Regions from separate parts of the Pseudoalteromonas sp. c7(2019) genome, predicted to be linked through region 2. Evidence: predicted binding sites of a transcription regulator. Region 2 holds the regulator's gene; the other holds the start of a gene.
The links. The regulator MetJ, encoded in region 2, represses methionine synthesis genes. The targets are predictions, from matches to a motif close to TAGACGTCTAGACGTCTA.

Region 1: the regulator MetJ is predicted to act here: its motif matches at 7,927-7,944, upstream of metK (methionine adenosyltransferase).

The regions. Positions count from the first base shown of each region.
Region 1 is NZ_WTKS01000021.1:42,971-53,805, forward strand. Features, by position in the region: gene GQR38_RS18375 (VWA domain-containing protein) at 1-1,008, shown strand, start outside; gene GQR38_RS18380 (hypothetical protein) at 1,010-1,432, shown strand; gene GQR38_RS18385 (hypothetical protein) at 1,831-2,631, opposite strand; gene GQR38_RS18390 (GNAT family N-acetyltransferase) at 2,819-3,274, opposite strand; gene GQR38_RS18395 (divalent metal cation transporter) at 3,339-4,514, opposite strand; gene raiA (ribosome-associated translation inhibitor RaiA) at 4,717-5,073, opposite strand; gene GQR38_RS18405 (pyrimidine/purine nucleoside phosphorylase) at 5,251-5,565, opposite strand; gene tkt (transketolase) at 5,750-7,741, opposite strand; gene metK (methionine adenosyltransferase) at 8,046-9,197, shown strand; gene GQR38_RS18420 (hypothetical protein) at 9,373-9,921, shown strand; gene GQR38_RS18425 (5-formyltetrahydrofolate cyclo-ligase) at 9,940-10,536, shown strand; gene rpiA (ribose-5-phosphate isomerase RpiA) at 10,590-10,835, shown strand, end outside.
Region 2 is NZ_WTKS01000008.1:70,858-81,692, forward strand. Features, by position in the region: gene priA (primosomal protein N') at 1-1,020, opposite strand, end outside; gene rpmE (50S ribosomal protein L31) at 1,251-1,466, shown strand; gene GQR38_RS10625 (malic enzyme-like NAD(P)-binding protein) at 2,155-3,396, shown strand; gene metJ (met regulon transcriptional regulator MetJ) at 3,479-3,799, opposite strand; gene metB (cystathionine gamma-synthase) at 4,089-5,336, shown strand; gene metL (bifunctional aspartate kinase/homoserine dehydrogenase II) at 5,342-7,687, shown strand; gene GQR38_RS10645 (PBP1A family penicillin-binding protein) at 7,752-10,244, opposite strand; gene GQR38_RS10650 (pilus assembly protein PilM) at 10,375-10,835, shown strand, end outside.

The sequences.
Region 1 (10,835 bases), on a different contig from region 2:
GCTTTTAGCGACTACTTTAGCGGTATTGCCGACCTTGATTTACTCGAGAGTTTAAAGCAACAGCACAACTTACCTGAAGATTGGCTACGTAAAGAGTTTGAAAAAAACTTAAGCGATGAAGAAAAAGCTCAGCTAAAAGCTATGGGTGGGCTCGACGAGCTTATGAAAACCCTAAAAGAGCGTTTAGAAGAGCAACAAAAACGCCACGCAGGCGGCAATAAATGGGTGGGCACTGGCGGCACATCACCTTTTGGGGCATACGGCTATAATCCAGAAGGCGTGCGCATAGGTCAAGACAGCAACCGTAATCGCCAAGCGGTAAAAGTGTGGGACAAACGAGAATACAAAAACCTCGACACCGACAGAGAAATTAGTTCGCGCACAGTTAAACTCGCCCTTAAAAAACTACGTAAATTTGCCCGCACTGGCGCAAGCGACACGCTTGATTTAAACGAGACTATTCGCGCTACTGCAAAACAAGGCGGCATGCTTGATGTAAAAATGGCACCCGAACGCCACAATGCCGTAAAAGTACTCATGCTGTTTGATATTGGCGGCTCAATGGATGACTACATTCATACCTGCGAAGAATTATTTAGCGCCGCCCACAGCGAGTTTAAACACCTAGAGTTTTACTACTTTCATAACTGTTTATACGAGCACGTTTGGCAAGACAACGCGCGCCGCCATTCAAACGTGATTGACACCATGACGCTGATTAATAAATTTACCAGCGACTATAAAGTAATATTTGTTGGCGATGCTACTATGGGCCCTTACGAAATAGCTTATGCGGGCGGCTCGGTAGAGCACTACAATGAAGAGCCCGGCAGTGCATGGTTACAACGTGTCACAAACCACTTTGATAAAGTCGCCTGGCTCAACCCACAACCGGTTGAACACTGGCCGTACTATCAATCAATTGGCTTTATAAAAGAGCTAATGAACAATCGCATGTATGCGCTGAGCTTGGATGGAATAAGTAGAGCGATAAAAGAGCTGAGTTAAAATGAGTAATAGGAATATATTAAAACTAGTTTTGTTTGCATCACTTATTATAAATATGGTTTTTGTTACTATCTTTCTAAGTGACTCTAAAAAGGATAAAAGCATTTATTTATTAGCAAGCAATGTTGAAGCTAAATGCTTGAATGACTGGAAATCACAAGACTCTAGGGTGCCTTTTATTAACTCTCATCAAATTTTAGGGCCAGATCCTTTTACTGAATATAACCTTTTAGAGCTGGGAGGTTATGATCAGTCAACATCTTTCACATACGAATTCTCAGCATGTTTTAAAGATAAATTTTCTACAGTAAGAACAATTGCAGAGATGAAATATGCTATTGATTTCATGGGTAAGCAATCAAAAAATGTTGGATTTTATAAATTACCAAATTCTGATGAAATTATTGTTTACTCAAATGAGTAACAATTAGGCTAGATTGGCTAAACTCACAACTCGTCGAGCATTGGCTGCACTATCAATCAATTGGCTTTATAAAAAAGCTAATGAATAATCGCATGTATGCGCTTAGTTTAGATGGGGTCAGTGGAGCGATAAAAGAGCTGAGTTAGATGCGAACTAACGACAGTTCAGTTCCTGCAGCTAACCTTCTAGGCGTGTATCTGAAACTCTGTTGGGTGGCGCCTTCGGCTTAACCAACCTACCTTTTGACGTAGGTCGAATAAGTAGCGAAGCCACGCCATCCGACAAAAATGAAGAATTTACTAGAAACAACCCGACTTACCACGTTAATCGTATGCAAGCTAAACACCTCTCATACTTGTGGTTCTTTAGAAATAGAAGTTTCTTTTATGGTCGTAAATTTAAGTTATCTTTAACTTTTCTAACTCTTCATATATTTTAAAAACTTCTCCTATTATTGAATTACTTTTAGCTCCTAGGAGCTTTGGCATCCTATGAAATAGTGATCCTTTTCGTTTGTAATCTAAGCCAGGATAGTGCGATATAAACTCGTTTTTATTATTAACTACGTAACCACACTTTATTTCTGAGCTCCTCATTTTTGAGACTGCACTGGTATAATAATTAGCTCTCAACTCGTAATTATGAATTGCGTCTTCTAACTCTTCTAAAATACAAAGCAAACGTTTAGTTTTAGTGCCTATTAATATTTCTAAGTATGTACTCATAGAAAAAATATTAGCAGCCTGTGCACTTAGCTGGTGGTATCGGATAGAAACCGCTTCTTCAAGCAGCTTCAACTCATTCTCAAGCTCTTGTATTTCATTAATTATTTCGGGTATTTTTAAATCTTCTTTAGCTTTACGATCCAACTTAGCAAATAGTAAATAAGCCTCATCAGCCATCTCAAGAACAAAATTAGGCAATGATTGTACCTGTTTACTGAGAAACTCTCTAAACTCTTTAACACCTTGATTATGCCTAAATAATATAAATTCTCTTACAGCAACAAGAGCAGCTACAACTGTAGCCATTCCACCAGAAAAGCTTCCAAAGTTTGCTAAAATATTACTAGACACTCCCTTTGCTGATAGAATTATAAATGAGCCATATAAAAGAGTTGCTATTGAAAGCCAAAGAGCGAGCCAAAAGAAGTAATTTATATAAAGTCGACCTACTTTTACTTTTAGATGCTTAAGCATTTAACATTTCCTTTACATAGACATCTAGTAACATAACACAATCTCGGCTTCCCCTTATAAAAGCAAAGTATCAAATCTTGACTTCATACATCATAATTTTTAACTGTCAGCTTCACGCTCTGAGCCGCCATACAAATAATATATACGTCGTCTGACTATAAAACCTTACTTTCTCGTTCATTTTTGTTCAAAGCCCTTTACTCATAAACAAGCTGTACGGATCTAGCTCATAATAACCAAATGGTTCGCATTCTTTAAAACCAAACTGAGTGTAAAGCTTTTGTGCGGGTAAAAATGCTTCAGCAGTGCCGGTCTCTAAACTTAGCTTTTTATAACCTTGCAAGGTCGCTTGCTCAATAATATGCGTGAGTAACTTAGCGGCTATGCCTTGGCGTAAATAGCTGCTTGATGAGCGCATTGATTTAATTTCGCCATGAGTGGCATTGAGCGCTTTTAAAGCGCCAACACCCGCTAAATTATTATCAATCCATAAGCTATAAAAAGTTATGTCGGGCTGAGTGAGTTTGCTCACATCAAGTGCATGCACGCTCTCAACGGGTGAGTGTTTTAGCATATCGTTATGGTGTGCTTGTAGTAGCTTTATAACGTGTGGGTTTGAAAGATCACCTATTCTAATATTCATTTATACCTCATTTAAATTTTAAGCTTTAGGGCTTTAATTAAAACCCTAAAGTAAGTGATTATATTTAGAATGCTAGTTTCCACACTACAAACGCGACAGCAAACCCAACTAAGTACACTAAACCTAACCACGTTAAACTACGTAGTAACACGCTATGCTTAATAGCAGGCTCTGATCGCACAAGGCTAAAGTTGAGCCATGCAAATACAGGCGTTGTAACAAATGAAAGTGTCATAGCAAACGTAAGCATGGGGCCAAGGGCTGATTTAAAAAATAAAATAACGGCCATGCCAGCAAGTGCTTGTAGTATTAACCAAATATTTAGGCTGTGTTTTGATTGCTTAAAGCCAAGTAGTTTATGAGATTCGTTAAGCGTACGGGCGTAGCCATCTAGCACGGTGAGTGTAGTGCCAAACATACATAAAAAGGCGATTGCTGATACAAGCGGCCTTGCCCACTCGCCTATTGTTAATGCGTACATATCAATAAGCTGCTTGGCAAACGCGACACCGCCGAGTTCTATACTACTGGTTTGCCCGTACTGCACTAATACACCTAAGCTAAAAAATACCAAGGCTAAGCCAGCTGTAAGCCAGTAACCTACGTTAAAATCGAACAAGCCTTGGCTTTTAGAAACTGTTTGTTGCGCTTGTTTTTCTTTTAGCCATAAAGAACTTAATGCAGATATTTCGATAGGGGCTGGCATCCAGCCCATTAAAGCCACCATAAAGCTAAGCATGGCAAGTTCATACGGTGAAGGTCCCACATAATCAGCAGGTGCCATTGGGCCGTTACTAAATGCAATGGCAAGGGCAATCAAAGTAGCGAGCGTAAGCAGCCCCATAATGCCTTTGGCAACGTTATCTAGCGCTTTAAAGTGTCCAAGTAGCAATATAACTAAACATACACCCAGCAGCATCCAACAAAGCAAGGTTACTTCAATAACCATGGGTAAGGCGTAATGCAGTAAGCTTGCGGTAAGCAGTAATACGCCGGCGGTATTAACAACAGCGGCAACAATGTTTAAGCCAATAAAACTGTAGAAGTAAAACGGGCCTTTGCTTTTATAGCCCTCCACTAGGCTATTTTTAGTGGCGAGTGTGTATTCCATACCAAAGCGAAAAAACGGGTACTTTAAAACATTAACAACGAGGATAAGCCAAAATAATTGCCAGCCAAATATTGCCCCAGCTTGCGTAGAGGCAACTAGGTGAGATCCGCCAATAGCGGCTGTTGCCATGAGTATTCCAGGCCCAAGCGCACCTAGTCGAGACTTCCATACTGCTTTTGTTGTGTGCATTAATTTCTCAAAATATGTGTGTTGTGTGTTCTTTTTATCAATTTTTATAATTAATAAACTGCAAGAACGCATAACTTACCTAAATTACAGGCAATAAAAAAGAGCCATACGGCTCTTTTTTACAATACTTTGTGACTAAATTTTATTTAAGATCCATCTCTTGGATGATCTCGTGTGCGATTTCAGGTGTAGTGCTAACAGGCTTTTCGTGTAAGTTTGCTTTTATCTGCCCTTTTCGATGTTTTAGTGCTGCATCGAGTTTTTTAGCTGCACTTGCAATGGCAGGGTACATAACTTCGTTTTCCCCTTTTACCGATATGCGCGTGCCTTCATAATTAGTGCTAATTTCAGCTTGGATTTTATGATGTTCTTTAGACAAAATAATTTCGAGTGCAATAAGCGATGGGAAATGGCTCTCGATTTTTGAAAATTTTTCGTTGATGTGCTCTCTAATAGAGTCAGTAACTTCAACATGGTGACCAGAAAGATTAATTTTCATAGGGTATCCTTTTATTTGTTACCTCATAAATAGTATTGGGGGCTATTTAGATTAACACAAGGAAAAAAGAGATATATTTGAGGTTTATTTGCGGTTTTTGGTGATTTAAATCATGCGTTGCGCAAAGTTTATGCAAAGCCCATAGTGCATGGGCTTTCAGACGTCTAGCTGTACTGATTAATCTGTGTACGAACAACAGTAGTCAGCAAAATCAGATACTTTTACTTTAAAGCTTACATTTGCATCAACATTAAACGATTCACCCGCGTTAAATGTTTTCCACTCACTTGCGCCTGGTAATAAAATATCCCATTGGCCAGCTAAAAGCTCCATGCACTCTTTTTGGTTTGTATCAAAAACAAACTCACCTGGTTGCATAAAGCCTAACGTTTTCGCTTCGCCATCACCTAAAATAACGGTACGGCTCGACACTTTTCCGTCAAAATATACATTGGCTTTTTTTACTACACTCACGTTATCGAACTTTGGCATTTTTAGCTCCTGCTATTAATTTAAGATTTTTATTTATAAATTTTATCGCACTACCTTGCCTGATAGCTTACTTTCTTGCAAGGAAAGCTGCATTGATCAAGGTGAAGTTGCTTCATGTAAGGGCATAAAAAAACCCGCAACATGTGCGGGTTTTTCAATTACTTACTTTATTTAATCAAAGCGATTAAAAAAGCTCGTTTGCTTTGCTTACAATGTTTGCCACTGTAAAACCAAAGTGCTCAAACAGCTCGCCTGCAGGTGCTGACTCACCAAAGGTAGTCATACCTACTACTGCGCCGTTTAGGCCTACGTACTTGTACCAGTAGTCAGCAATACCTGCTTCTACTGCTACGCGGCGTGAAACAGATGCCGGTAATACGCTTTCTTTGTATGCTGCGCTTTGATCTTCAAAGGCATCAGTACATGGCATAGATACAACACGTACCTTTTTACCTTGGCTGCGTAGTTCGCTTGCTGAATCTTGTGCTAGTTGCACTTCAGAGCCCGTCGCAATAAAGATAATCTCTGGATTGCCGTCACAGCTAAGGATGTAACCACCCTTTTTAACGTCACTTAATTGCTGTGCGTCACGTGCTTGTTGCTCAAGACCTTGGCGAGTAAAGATAAGCGATGTAGGGCCGTCTTTACGCTCAATAGCTTGTTGCCATGCAATTGCCGACTCAACTTGGTCACATGGACGCCAGTTGTATAAGTTAGGCGTTAAACGCATGCTTGCAATTTGCTCTACTGGTTGGTGAGTTGGACCATCTTCACCTAAACCAATTGAATCGTGCGTGTATACAAAAATGCTTGGTTGCTTCATTAATGCAGCCATACGCACAGCATTTTTTGCATATTCAACAAACATTAAGAACGTAGCACCGTAAGGAATAAAGCCTTTATGAAGGGCAATACCATTCATAATTGCCGACATACCAAACTCACGTACACCGTAATAAATGTAGTTACCGCTTGCATCATCGCGTGTTAAACCTTTAGAGCCATCCCAAATAGTTAAGTTTGAGCCAGCTAAATCGGCTGAGCCACCCATAAATTCTGGTAATAACGGACCAAACGCATTTAATGCATTTTGTGATGCTTTACGAGACGCTGGGTTTGCAGGGTTTGCTTGTAATTGCTCAATGTACGCTTGTGATTTTGCAGCCCAATCGCCAGGCAGTTCGTTATTAATACGACGTTTGTATTCAGTTGCAAGCTCTGGGTATGCTTTTGCGTATGCTGCAAATTTTTCGTCCCAGCTTGATTCAAGCTGCTTGCCTTTTTCTTTGCCATCCCACTGTGCGTAAATATCATCAGGAATTTCGAAAGCATCGCCAGTCCAACCTAAAAATTCGCGAGATGCTTTAATTTCGTCATCACCTAGTGGAGCACCGTGACAATCATGGCTACCTGATTTATTAGGTGAGCCGTAACCAATAATTGTTTTACAACAAATTAGTGAAGGTTTATCGGTAACGCTTTTTGCTTCTGCTATTGCAGCACTTACAGCATCGCTGTCGTGGCCATCAACACCACTAATTACATGCCAACCGTATGCTTTAAAGCGAGCTGGCGTGTCATCTGTAAACCAACCTTCTACTTCGCCATCGATTGAGATGCCGTTGTCATCCCAAAATGCAACAAGTTTACCCAGACCTAATGTGCCTGCAAGTGAACCTGCTTCATGAGAAATACCTTCCATAAGGCAGCCATCGCCCATAAATGCATAGGTAAAGTGATCAACAATATCGTGACCTTCACGGTTAAACTGTGCAGCTAGCGCTTTTTCAGCAATTGCCATACCTACGGCATTTGTGATCCCTTGACCTAATGGACCCGTAGTAGTTTCGATTCCTGGTGCATAGCCATATTCAGGGTGACCTGGTGTTTTAGAATGCATTTGACGGAAGTTTTTAATTTCGTCCAGTGGTAAGTCGTAACCACTTAGGTGCAATAGAGAATAGATAAGCATTGAACCGTGGCCGTTTGAAAGAATAAATCTGTCACGGTCAGCCCACTCTGGATTCGTTGGGTTATGTTTTAGATAATCGCGCCATAATACTTCTGCGATATCAGCCATGCCCATAGGGGCTCCAGGGTGACCAGATTTGGCCTTTTGTACTGCGTCCATTGACAAGACGCGAATAGCATTTGCAAGTTCTTTGCGAGATGGCATGAATTCTCCTACCTTTATGTGTATTTGCGCGGGTATTTATGTGTTTGTTTATGCACCCAAGTAACTTGGGTTCGTTTATACCGACCATTCTTACTTATTGTGGGGGCTGTGTGCAATTAAAAACCCTATAAAAGTGAGGCATTATGAATATTTTTTAAGACCAAAAAGTTATTAGTAATTTTATTTAGACGTCTAGGCGTAAAAACACTATGCAAGGTGTTTTGTTTTCGATAAAATACGCCCCTTAATTTTTTAGCGCTAATACCGACGTTTGTGAAGCGCAATATTTGTGAGCAGAATTACAATGGCAAAACATTTATTTACTTCTGAATCAGTTTCTGAAGGTCATCCGGATAAAATCGCCGATCAAATCTCTGATGCGGTACTTGATGCTATCCTAGAGCAAGACTCTCATGCCCGTGTTGCATGCGAAACTTACGTAAAAACCGGTATGGTTATGGTTGGTGGTGAAATCACTACTAGCGCATGGGTTGATATCGAAGAAATTACACGTAAAACAATTCGTGACATTGGCTACACAAATTCAGACATGGGCTTTGATGCCGATTCATGTGCAATTTTAAACACTATCGGTAAACAGTCTCCAGACATTAACCAAGGTGTTGACCGTACTAGCCCAGAAGAGCAAGGCGCTGGCGACCAAGGCTTAATGTTTGGTTACGCATGTAACGAAACAGAAGTACTAATGCCTGCTCCAATTACTTACTCACACCGTTTAGTACAGCGCCAAGCGCAAGTACGCAAAAGCGGCGAGCTTAACTGGTTACGTCCAGATGCAAAATCTCAAGTTACTTTTGCATACGAAAACGGTAAGCCAGTAGGTATTGATGCTGTTGTACTTTCTACTCAGCACAGCGAAGACATTTCGCAAAAAGATTTAGTAGAAGCTGTGATGGAAACAATCATCAAGCCGGTACTTCCTGCAGAACTTATTACAAGTGCAACTAAGTTTTTCATTAACCCAACAGGTCGCTTTGTAATTGGCGGACCAATGGGTGACTGTGGTTTAACTGGTCGTAAAATTATTGTAGATACATACGGTGGTATGGCTCGTCACGGTGGTGGTGCTTTCTCTGGTAAAGATCCATCAAAAGTTGACCGTTCAGCAGCATACGCTGCACGTTACGTTGCTAAAAACATTGTTGCTGCTGGTCTTGCTGACAAGTGTGAGCTACAAGTTTCTTACGCAATTGGTGTTGCAGAGCCTACTTCTATTAGCGTTGAAACGTTTGGTACAAGCAAGCTAGAAGAAAGCCGTTTAATCGAGCTTATTCGTGAACACTTTGACTTACGTCCTTACGGCTTAATTCAAATGCTTGATTTAGAGCGCCCTATCTACCTTCCTACAGCGGCTTACGGCCACTTTGGTCGTGACGAATTCCCTTGGGAACGTACAGATAAAGCAGACGCACTTCGCGCAGCTGCTGGCCTTTAAGCCAAAATTGTTGTAGTAAATTAAAAACGGCCCTTTTAAGGGCCGTTTTTGCATCTAAAACTTATTCGCTATATTGTTTGTAGCGCGTCTACAAAATAACTATTAAATCGACCTCGAATTCTTTTGTACTTTAGGTATATACTCATTTCATTATAAAAGCTTTAGGGACAGTTAAATGGCCGATAACTTTCGCGTTATATTTGCAGGACTTGCCGATAACGTTGACATAAAAACAGCATGTACAAATTTAGCTGCAAAATTAAAAACGTCAGATGAAAAAGTAGCTCTTTTTTTTAAAGGTAAGCCACTGTTTGCACCAAGCGATAAAGACAAAGCGTTAAAACAGGCTAAGTTACTAGCAAGCTTAGGTATTAAAAGTAAGCTGCAAGCTGTTTCAAATGCAATTCAAAATAGCTCCCCCGCAGCTGCAAATAACAACCAACGTGACGAACGTATTTTTGATGCACTCGATTACATCACTAGCAGCTTAATTCGCCTTGAAGAAAAGCTAGACGAGTTAGAGCAACGCCTTCCTGAAGCTCAATTAAAAGCACCAGACGAAAGTATTGACGAATGGCAAGGTGACGATCTAATGCTAGATGATGATTTAGCGCCTCCTAAAAAACGCAGTAACTTACTTTTATATTCATTGATTGCAACTGCCACCATTTTGCTAGTCGTACTGGCTGTTTTTTTAATTTTTCCCGATTTATTCTCTTTTTAAGAATGGTTAATTAATTTAATGAGCAATAAACGCGCAAAAATAAGAGCGAAAATTCGTAACACCCGTAAAAACTTGTCAAATAATCAGCAAATAATTGCTGCGCAATCGCTAAAAATGAATTTTATTCAACATTTAAAAAGCGAAAAAACAACGAATTCAAAGCATATTGCCATTTACTTGAGTAACGATGGGGAACTAGACACTTCATTGTTAATTAAAGAATTATGGAGTTTAAACCATACCGTTTACCTACCTATAATACACCCATTCAATGGCGCTAATTTACTATTTCAGCGCTATGAGAAAAACTCACCCATGAGAGCAAATCGCTATGGTATCTTGGAGCCTAAGCTGAACTGCTCTCAAATATGCCCATTACCAGTGCTTGATTACCTCCTTATGCCATTAGTTGCATTTGATAAACAAGGTAATCGCCTAGGAATGGGAGGTGGGTTTTACGACCGGACATTGGCACGTTTACACGAACAAAATTGGCAAAAACCACAACTAATTGGCCTTGCACATGAATGCCAAAAAGTTGAGGCTCTACCAATCGAGTCGTGGGATGTACCACTTAAAACCATTATCACCCCAGATAAAACATACTGTTGGTAACAATTAAATTTGATTACTAACCGCATATTTCTGACATACATGAGCACAAAGCAATGACACAAGACGAATTAAAAAAAGCAGCTGCTTGGGCAGCACTCGAGTTTGTAAAAGAAAACACTATTGTAGGTGTGGGTACAGGCTCTACTGTTAATCACTTTATTGATGCCCTTGGTTCAGTAAAGGACACTATTGTAGGCGCTGTATCAAGCTCAGAAGCCTCAACCGCGCGCTTACAAGCGTTAGGTATTGAAGTATTTGAGCTTAATAACGTTGCTGCTTTAGATGTATACGTTGACGGC
Region 2 (10,835 bases):
TAAATCACGAGCATGGTAACGAAGGGTATCTTGTTGTTTAAATGACGAGTCGTGTTCTTCATCAACAACAATCATACCGAGTTTTAAAAATGGTAGAAAAATACTCGAACGCGTGCCAATAACTATCGCGCAACTGCCTTTTTCGCAAAAACGCCATGTTTGTAAACGTTCGTTGTCGGTAAGTGCTGAGTGCCAAAGCATAATGGGTGTATCAGGAAAGCGGCGGCGAAAACGGTTTACGGTTTGTGGTGTTAGGCCGATTTCGGGCACGAGTACGAGGGCTTGCTCGCCACGTTTGAGTACTTCTTCTAGGCACTGTAAATACACTTCGGTTTTACCGCTGCCCGTTACGCCTTCTAATAAGAAGCTGCTAAAGCCAGTACTTTGATTTATAGCTGTGCAAGCAACCGCTTGTTCTTTATTTAGTACTGGTTTACTACCGACGGTTGGAGCAACACTTTGCCATTGGTTATCGTGCTCAATAGTTTGTGTTATGAGTTCTTTATCTATTAAGCTATCTATTGTTTTTTTACTAAAGCCCAGTGCTTTTAACTCAGTTAATGATGACTTACCTGATTGCGATAACTGCTTTAATAGGTTGAGCTGTGTTTTAGCTTTTAACGACGGTACTTTTGCACCTTTTTCTGTCAGGGCAACCATATTAATACTGGTTTTATCAGGCGATTCACCTTGGCGAAGTGCACCAGGTAGCGCTATATGAATAGTTTCGCCTAATGGGTAGCAATAATAGCGGGCAGTAAAGCTAAGGAGTTCTAAATGCTGGGCACTTAAAATAGGGGCGTCGTCTATTACCTCTATAATATTTTTAATTTTATTTAAAGGGACGTCGGTACTGCTTTTAATACCCAAAACAACCGCTACTTTTTTTTGATTACCAAAAGGTACCAAAACCCGCATGCCAGGTAGTAAAGGAGTTGATAAGCCACTGAGCTGTTCTTCTATTTTATAATCAAAGGTGCGTGGAAGCGGGACTTTAATAGCAACTTCAACAAAACTCATAACAACTCAACCCGTAAAATTAATGCTGTAATGTACTAAAAATAACGCTAAAAACCTACTAGCAATAGCGCTTGAGACAGAGATTGTTCACTTTTTTGGCAAAAATATAAATAAATACTTGTGTGGGGGGAGGTTGTTGGATAAAATCCGCCACCAACAAATTTGTTTTAACGACGTATGGTGCCAAACTCCGGGTTTGGAGAGCGATGCGGCCTTAACTAGAGGTTCCTATGAAAGAAGGTATTCACCCTAAGTACGAAGTAATTTCTGCAACATGTTCATGTGGAAATAAATTCGAAACTAGCTCAACTCTTTGTAAAGACATTCACTTAGACGTATGTTCTGCGTGTCACCCGTTTTACACTGGTAAGCAAAAAGTTTTAGACACTGGCGGACGTGTTGATCGCTTCAACAAGCGCTTCGGTGCACTTGCCAGCAAGAAGTAATTATTGCTGTTTAGTTAAAAAAAGCACCTTAGGGTGCTTTTTTTGTGCCTAAAATTTGTTATTTATTATCTTATACCAACCTGCATAAATCTTTGAGCAATTTAACGAATTAAATTGCACTATAACGTCGTTAAAAAATTTTTATTTAGAACAACTAGATACAAAAATTTTAGCCTAGTTCTAGCGTAATTTTCTTAACGTTAAATAGACCCCATATATAAGCAGATTGGTATTATTTCGTTGATTTTAACGATCCCCTCCTTTTGCATAACTATTTCCTATTCTTATTCTGAGTATGCATAATCCTTTACAGACAAATCGATAGATATTCTCTATATTTTAAATAGTACAATTTTTAACTAGGTTGATAAAAGTAGCTAACGTGGGCTTATCTGTTTTTAAAGTAGGGTAGTAGGCTGTTATTCTAAGTTTATGCTGATACTTTAAGTATACATTTTATAAGATTTTGATAGGCATAAAAGCACCTTAAAACTTACTTTTTAGGTGAATTTTTATTTATTAAATGTTGATATAATCCTGCAAAGTTACTGAAAAACCTCTTAAAATTATAGGATATAGCATATAACAGGATAGACCTGATATTGCTTGGAATTTAAAAATAATAAGGGTATCGTACCCCAAGACTCCATCTCTCACTTTAACTTAAATTGCAGGATACAATCGCGTTATGTCTGACTTTCGTGAACAAGCACTACATTACCACTCACATCCCGTACCAGGTAAAATTAGCATTGAGCTTACAAAACCAGCTGAAACGGCTCATGATCTTGCACTTGCGTATAGCCCAGGTGTTGCCGAACCTGTACGTGAAATAGCTGCAGATCCTGCAAATGCTTATAAATATACTGGTAAAGGTAACATGGTTGCGGTTATTACTAATGGTACTGCAATTCTAGGCCTTGGTAATTTAGGTCCTTTAGCGTCTAAGCCCGTAATGGAAGGTAAAGCGTTATTGTTTAAACGTTTTGCAGGGCTTGATTCTATCGATATTGAAGTTAAGCACAAAACAACAGAAGACTTTATTAATACGGTTGCCAATATTGCCGACACATTCGGTGGTATTAACCTTGAAGATATTAAAGCACCAGAGTGTTTTGAAATAGAAAAAGCATTAATAGAGCGTTGTAGTATTCCTGTTTTTCATGATGATCAACACGGTACTGCCATTGTAACGGCTGCTGGTATGTTAAATGCGCTAGAAGTACAAGGTAAGTCAATTGAAGATGCAATTATTGTATGTTTAGGTGCAGGCGCTGCCGCTGTTGCGTGTATGGAGCTGTTAATTAAGTGTGGTGCACTGCGTGAACACATTTATATGCTTGACCGCAAAGGTGTTATTCATACCCGCCGCGATGACTTAAATGAATATAAACAGCTTTTTGCTAACAATACCGATAAGCGTACATTGCAAGATGTAATTGCAGATGCGGATGTATTTGTGGGTGTTTCTGGCCCTAACTTATTAGCGGCTGAAGATTTAAAGCTAATGGCTGCAAAACCAGTTGTGTTTGCATGTTCAAATCCAGATCCTGAGATTGATCCTGCACTTGCGCACGGCGCACGCAACGATTTAATCATGGCAACAGGACGCTCTGATTACCCTAACCAAGTTAATAATGTTTTATGTTTCCCGTTTATTTTCCGTGGTGCACTTGATGTACGTGCAAGCGCTATTAACGATGAAATGAAAATTGCTGCAGTAGATGCTATTCGAAGTATTGCCAAAGAGCCAGTACCTGCAGAAGTTTTAAAAGCCGCTGGTGTAGATAAACTAGAATTTGGTGCGCAGTATATTATTCCAAAACCAATGGATCCACGTTTACTGCCGCGTATAGCAAGAGCTGTTGCACTTGCTGCTATTGAGTCAGGTGTTGCACAAATTGAGCTACCTGAAAACTATATGCAGTAAATCTATACAGTAGAGCTATGCAATAAAATTTAGACATAAAAAAACCTCAGTAATTACTGAGGTTTTTTTGTCTTTGTAATATTTATTCTTCGTTTAAAACGGGTACTTCTAGACCCATTTCTTGCATTATTTTTTTAACTTCTTCTGGCACTTTTTCGGCGTTATCTTTACGTAAGTCATCGTCATTTGGTAAAGGTTGGCCAGTAAAAGCATGCAAAAATGCCTCACATAGCAATTCACTATTTGTAGCATGGCGAAGGTTATTGATTTGACGACGTGTACGTTCGTCAGTTAATACCTTTAATACATTTAGCGGGATCGAAACGGTGATCTTTTTAACTTGCTCTGATTTTTTACCGTGTTCTGCGTATGGGTGAATATACTCACCATTCCATTTAGCCATAAGATGTATCGTTGCCTCAGATTATTAATTTCTCACACGGTATAAAAAGCGTGTAAATATGCGTGAAATTCTATCGATTTAAAAAAGATAGTCAAATAATAGATACCGATCTATCTTAATAAGCCTATTGTAGGTGTAAAGATAAGCACACTTTTGTGAGCTAAAATGTGTTATTCGCAGAGGCCCCTTCTACTTTTAGCCATCTAGAGCTTTAAAATACTTTGACTTATCAAAACGGATAACTTACTCTTTTAGACGTCTAAACATCCAAATTAATCAGGTGACGAATATGAGCGAAAAAAACAAAGCGACCATTGCTGTACGTAACGGCGTTGATGCTGATAAACATCATGGTGCGGTGGTACCGCCAATTTATTTATCGACTACTTATTCGTTTGCCGACTTTGATACTAAGCGTGAGTATGATTATGGTCGTAGCGGTAATCCTAATCGTGATATTTTAGCTGAGACGCTTGCTAAGCTTGAAGGTGGCGCTCGTGGCATAATTACAGCTACAGGCATGGCTGCCGTGCATTTAGCTACTCAGCTACTTAATAGTGACGATACGTTAGTAATTCCACATGATTGTTATGGTGGCAGCTATCGTTTATTTACATCTTTACAAAAACGCGGACTACTAAAGCTCGAAATATTAGATTTAACAAAAGAAGAAAGCCTTCAACAAATTTTAGTAATTAAACCAAAGCTTATTTGGATAGAAACCCCAAGTAACCCAGTACTTCGTTTAACAGATATTAAAGCGGTTACCGATGTGGCTAAGCAATGCGGTGCATTGGTGGCTGCAGATAACACGTTTTTGTCGCCTGCCTTACAAAACCCTATTAAGTTTGGTGTAGATATTGTGGTGCATTCAACCACTAAATACATTAACGGACACTCAGATGTAGTAGGCGGCGCTGTTATTGCAGCAACACAAAAGTTAGGCGATGAGCTTGCTTGGTGGGCTAATAACATTGGTATTACGGGTGCGCCTTTTGATAGCTATTTAACGCTTCGTGGTTTACGTACTTTAAATGTGCGCCTAAGGCAGCATCAAGAAAATGCACTGGCAATAGCTAAGTACCTTGAAAGCTCTGAATATGTAAGCCAAGTTTACTACCCAGGTCTTGAGTCACATCCTCAACATGAGCTGGCTAAAGCACAGCAACTTGGTTTTGGTGGCATGGTTAGTTTTGATATTAAAGGCGATATAAATGACGCTGCAGCATTTTTAACTAGCCTTAAAACGTTTAGTTTAGCTGAGTCACTAGGTGGCGTAGAGAGCTTAATTTGTCACCCTGCAACTATGACGCACGCAGGTATGGAGGCAACAGCACGTTTAGAGGCGGGTGTGGGCGATACGCTTATTCGTATTTCGGTAGGTATTGAAGATATACACGATTTAGTCGCTGATTTTGAACGAGTGTTTGAACTTGTAAAACCAGGGCAAAATAAAAATGTTGGCCGTGTAGGCAAAGGAGCAGGCACTCCTGGTGGTAACGTTAAATTAAGTGCAGCCCGTCCGGCGCTTTGGTGATTAATATGGTCAATTGTGTACATAAATTTGGTGGCTCGAGTTTAAGCTCTAGTGAGCGCTATCAAAGCGTAGCTAAAATAATTATTGGGCATACTCAGACGGGCGACTGTGTGGTGGTATCGGCTGCGGGTAAGACAACCGATACGCTAGTATTACTTTGGCAAAGCTATCAAAAACAAGATACTCAAGCAGTAGCTGATATTTTACTGCAGTTAAATAACCATCAAAGTGATTTAATAGAGCAGTTATTACAAGCTGATTTAAAGCGCAGCGCACTTAAAACACTAAGTATCGAACTTAGCTATATTGCAGAACTTACTCAAGCTGAGCAGCTAAAAGAGGCTGCATTACTTGCACATGGCGAACTGTGGTCAGCACGTTTACTCGCTACTTATTTACAGCAGCTAAATATTGAGGCATGCGCTCAAGATGCACGTACTCTTTTTACCTTAAATGATGGCGAATTAATGCATGCGCAAAATGCGCAGCAATGTGGGCAGTTAATTTTGCCTAATAAGATAAATGTTGTTACTGGGTTTATTGCAGCAGATATCAAAGGCGATACTGTAACGCTTGGCCGAAATGGCAGTGACTACAGTGCAACACTACTTGCAAATTATTGCAATGCTAAGCAAGTATGTATTTGGACTGATACACAGGGAGTGTATAGCACTGATCCTCGAAAGGTAAAAAAAGCGATTAAATACGGCAAAATTTGCCGTGGGCAAGCTAATTTATTAGCTCGTTTGGGTAACCCTGTATTACATGCAAAAACACTATCGCCACTTAAAAACACAGATATTAAGCTAGCTGTTCGCAGTAGTTTTGACGTACAAGCAAGTCCAACAGATATAGTCAAAGAAGGTTCAGCGAAGAAAAAGCGCTTTATAACCACGTTGCAAAATGTTGACCTATTAATGGTTGAAGGATTAAGTGAAGGTGAGGTTGCAAGTGTTAGTCAGCTTATTCAGCATAGCCTTCATCACTTTAACCATAATGGTGAAGTGTATTTAGTAGTACCTGCAGCACAAACTTATCTGGTTATTAATTATTTTGCGGGTAGGGCAAATATTAGCGAGTCAAATTTAAACGGTTGTGCAATTGTAGCGCCTGAGCAAGACGTTAATACATTAAGCTTACAAGCATTAGATTTATTAAAACTCCACAGCATAAAACCTCGTTTTGCCCATCAAGATACTGGCTATGCTTTATTGCTTACCGATCAATTTATAGATAGTGATATACAAAGTGACTTACACGATAAGCTAATTAATAAAGGCCAAGAAATCGCAATTATAGTTGCGGGGCTTGGTAACGTTGGCGACGTTTTCATTAAACAGTTATCGGCACAATTTGAGCGTTTATCGGATGACTTTAGTATTAAATTAGTCGGTCTAATTCGCTCTAAAAAAATGCTGTTTAATGCAAGTGGTATTAATACACAGCAATGGAAAACTCAATGGCAGCATGAGGCAAATAGCTATCAATCTGCAGATTTACTGAATGCTATAAATGAGCTCGATTACGAGCATAAAATTGTAATTGATATTACCGCAAGTGAACAATTTAGCTTGTTATATCCAGACTTTGTAGATAGAAACTGTCATTTAATTAGTGCTAATAAATACGCTGGAACAGCACCGACTACTTGGTATAAAGCACTTCGTAGTAATATTACAGAACGTAATTTACATTGGCGATATAACACCAGTGTAGGCGCTGGCTTACCTATTAACTTTGCTTTGGCTGATTTGCAAAATAGTGGCGATAAAATAACACGTATAGAAGGTGTTTTCTCAGGCACGCTTTCGTGGTTATGTAGTAAATATGATGGAACAAGGCCATTTTCTGAGTTGCTACTGGAAGCTCAGAAAATGGGATTCACAGAGCCAGACCCTCGCGAAGATTTATCTGGGCGAGATATGCAGCGTAAGCTACTTATTTTAGCTCGAGAGCTAGGTGTTGAGCTTGAACTTGACGATATTAGCTTATCGGCATTGATGCCAGATGAACTTGCGCTGGGAAGTTGGGATGACTTTTTAAATAAAAAAGCACAGCTAGACGCGTTCATCGAAGAGCATGCAGTGACAGCAAAGTCTAAAAATTCAGTACTTAGATATACGGGCTTGTTAGAAATCACACAAGGTGAAGTAATTGCTAAAGTGGGAATAGCGTATGTGCCTAATGGCGATGCGTTAGCAAACCTTACACCAGGCGATAATATTTTTGTAATTAATAGCAAATGGTATAGCGATAACGCATTAGTGATTCAGGGGCCAGGAGCGGGTAGGGAAGTGACCGCTGCGGGTGTGCACTCTGATTTATATTGGCTTGTTCAAAACTTAAAATAAACATTTGGTTTAAACAAAAACGGCAGCTTAAATAAGCTGCCGTTTTTGTATTACATACATATTACTAAAATAGCTCTTCTTCTGTTTTAGTGTCTTCTTCAAATATATCGTTAGGCTGAGATAGCACATACTTTGTAGGTGCGGTGCCTTTTTCAAAATATTCAAATCGACTTGTGTAGTCATTTTTATGGCTAAGTAAGCCTGTAGCTAAATCAATACGAATAGAAACGAGTCCCTCAGGCGGCTCAATTGGGGCTTCAGGCTTGCCTTCAAGTGCCGCTTTCATAAATTCAACCCACGCTGGCTGCGCGGTTTTAGCGCCCGATTCAGCACCTGATATTTGGCTGCTATCTAGGTTGTTGTTATATGTAGAGCGACCAAGAGCGTTGCCCGGATTATCAAAGCCAACCCAAACTGAGGTCATCACATTACTATTAAAACCGCTAAACCAGGTATCTACTGAGTCATTAGTTGTGCCTGTTTTACCCGAAATATCGCGACGGTCTAGTGCTTGTGCTCGCCAACCGGTTCCACTCCAACCTGTTTTATGAGCCCAGCTACCCCCCCCCCAGATTGCACTATTCATAGCATCGGCAATTAAAAATGCATTCTGCTTAGAAATAATTCTCGGTGCACATTTTTTAGTTTGCTCCTCTTCACCATCACTATTATGAATTGAGAGTGCATTGAGTGTTGGCAAAGGCTCTTCGTCACAGGCAAGAGCAGGGTTTGCTTTAAACAATACATTGCCATAAGCGTCTTGAATTTCTGAGATGAAGTAAGGTTCAATTAAGTGACCGCCATTGGCAAATGTACTCATGCCTCGGGCAAGTTCAAGGGGAGTAATGGAAGCACTGCCAAGGGCTAATGATTCACTGCGATTAATGTCAGCGTCTTTAAAGCCAAATTTTAGTAAGTGATCAGCTGTACGTTGTAATCCAACACCACGCAGTAAACGCACCGAAATAACGTTTTTAGACTGTGCTAAAGCACGGCGAATTCGAATAGGACCGTTGTAAACAGCAGGGCTGTTTTTAGGGCGCCATGCTACGCCTTGGCTCTTATCCCATTGGTTTATAGGTGCATCATTTAATATAGACGCAAGCGTGTAACCTTTTTCAAGTGCTGCTGAATATATAAAAGGTTTTATATTAGAACCCACTTGACGCTTAGCTTGTATCGCTCGGTTGTATTGACTTTGCTCAAAGCTGTAACCCCCTACAATAGCTTTTATTCTACCGTCTTGTGGATCGAGGGATACAATAGCGCTTGATGCTTCTGGTATTTGGCTTAATAAGTAGCTGTTATCTTCGTTTTGACGTACCCATATTTGCATACCTGGCGTTAAAATATCAGTAGCTGCTTTTGGAGCAAAGCTTTGGCGGTAGCGAGTAATATACTTACGCGCCCATTTTAAACTATCCCAACTGAGAGTTGTTTGCTCACCGTTTTTAAGTAGTACTGTAGCTGTTTTATTATTAACACTGAGTACTGCTGCAACTTTTAAAGTGCCTAACTCATTTACGCTCTGTAATTTATTGAGTATTTGTTGCTCAGTTAAAGCTGGTTGTGTTTCAGGATTCCATAAAACATCAGTTGGACCTCTAAAACCATGACGCATATCGTAACTGTGTAAGTTATTTACAAGTGCGTTTTGCGCTGCTTTTTGAACCTTTGACTCTACTGAGGTAAAAATTTTAAAACCAGAGTTATAGGCTTTATCTACCCCATAGCGCGAAACCATTTCAGCGCGCACCATTTCAGAGATATACGGTGCGTATAAGTTTATTTCTGCACCGTGAAAATAAGCTGTAATAGGTTGGCTAGTTGCTTCGTTATATTGCTCTTGTGTTATATAGTCTTCGGTCAGTAAACGGCCTAAAACTACATTTCGGCGTGCTTTTGCACGCGTTGGGTTACGAATTGGGTTTAAAGCTGAAGGTGCTTTAGGTAAACCTGCAATCATCGCCATTTGTGCAAGTGTTAAATCTTTTAGCTCTTTACCGTAATAAACTTGCGCTGCTGCACCAATACCGAAAGCACGATTACCTAATTCTATTTTATTAAGATAAAGCTCTAAAATTTCGTCTTTTGTTAACACTCCTTCAATATGAAGCGCTATAAATATTTCTTTAACTTTACGAATATATGCTTTTTCGCGTGTTAAAAAGAAATTACGAGCAAGCTGCATAGTAATAGTACTTGCACCTTGTTTTTTCTCGCCAGTAGATATAAGAACAACAGCCGAACGTACTATACCAATAGGGTCTATGCCTATATGATCGTAAAATCGATTATCTTCTGTCGCTAAAAATGCATTAATGAGTGTTTGAGGAATTTCATCAATAGTCACTGGAATACGACGTTTTTCACCAAATTGATTGATTAAAAGCCCATCTTTAGTGAATACTTGCATAGGAGTTTGTAATTGCACGTCTTTTAAAACTTGCACACTGGGGATATCAGGTTTAACGTAGTAATAAAGACTGATCAAAGTAATCAGACCAATTAACACACAAATGATAAAAAATTGTAAAGTTCGTTTTAATAAAATCACTTATATTTCCCTAAATGGACTCCCAATTGCGAGTTTTGACTGCTAGTATATATTGATTAAAAAATGAATAATATTTTTTCATATAAAAATTATAACTTGTTTATTATTAAAACAAAGGCCAAGTTGAAACATGCTAAGTCAACTATTTCAAAAACCGTCCCAAATGATGGTAGGAATTGATATTGGATCACACTCTATTAAGGCTGTGCTTTTACGTGAAATTGAAACTGGATTTCGACTCGAAGCACTTGCAATTGAGCCGATGCCAAAAGGCGCAATGAGTGAGCGCACAATTCAAGATATTGAAGCGATTGGTAACGTAATTACAAAATTAAGAAAAAAATTACCAAAGTCGTTAAAATCTGCAGCAGTGGCTGTTTCTGGCCAAACAGTCATTACAAAAGTGATCTTCATGGATGTATCGTTAACTGATGCTGAACTTGAGTCGCAAATTGAAATTGAAGCCGATAGTTTAATTCCATATCCTCTTGATGAAGTGAGCCTCGACTTTGAGAAGCTTTCGACGAATGAGGCCGACCCTAGTAAAATGAATGTTTTGCTTTCAGCTGCTCGTACTGAGAGTGTAGAAGC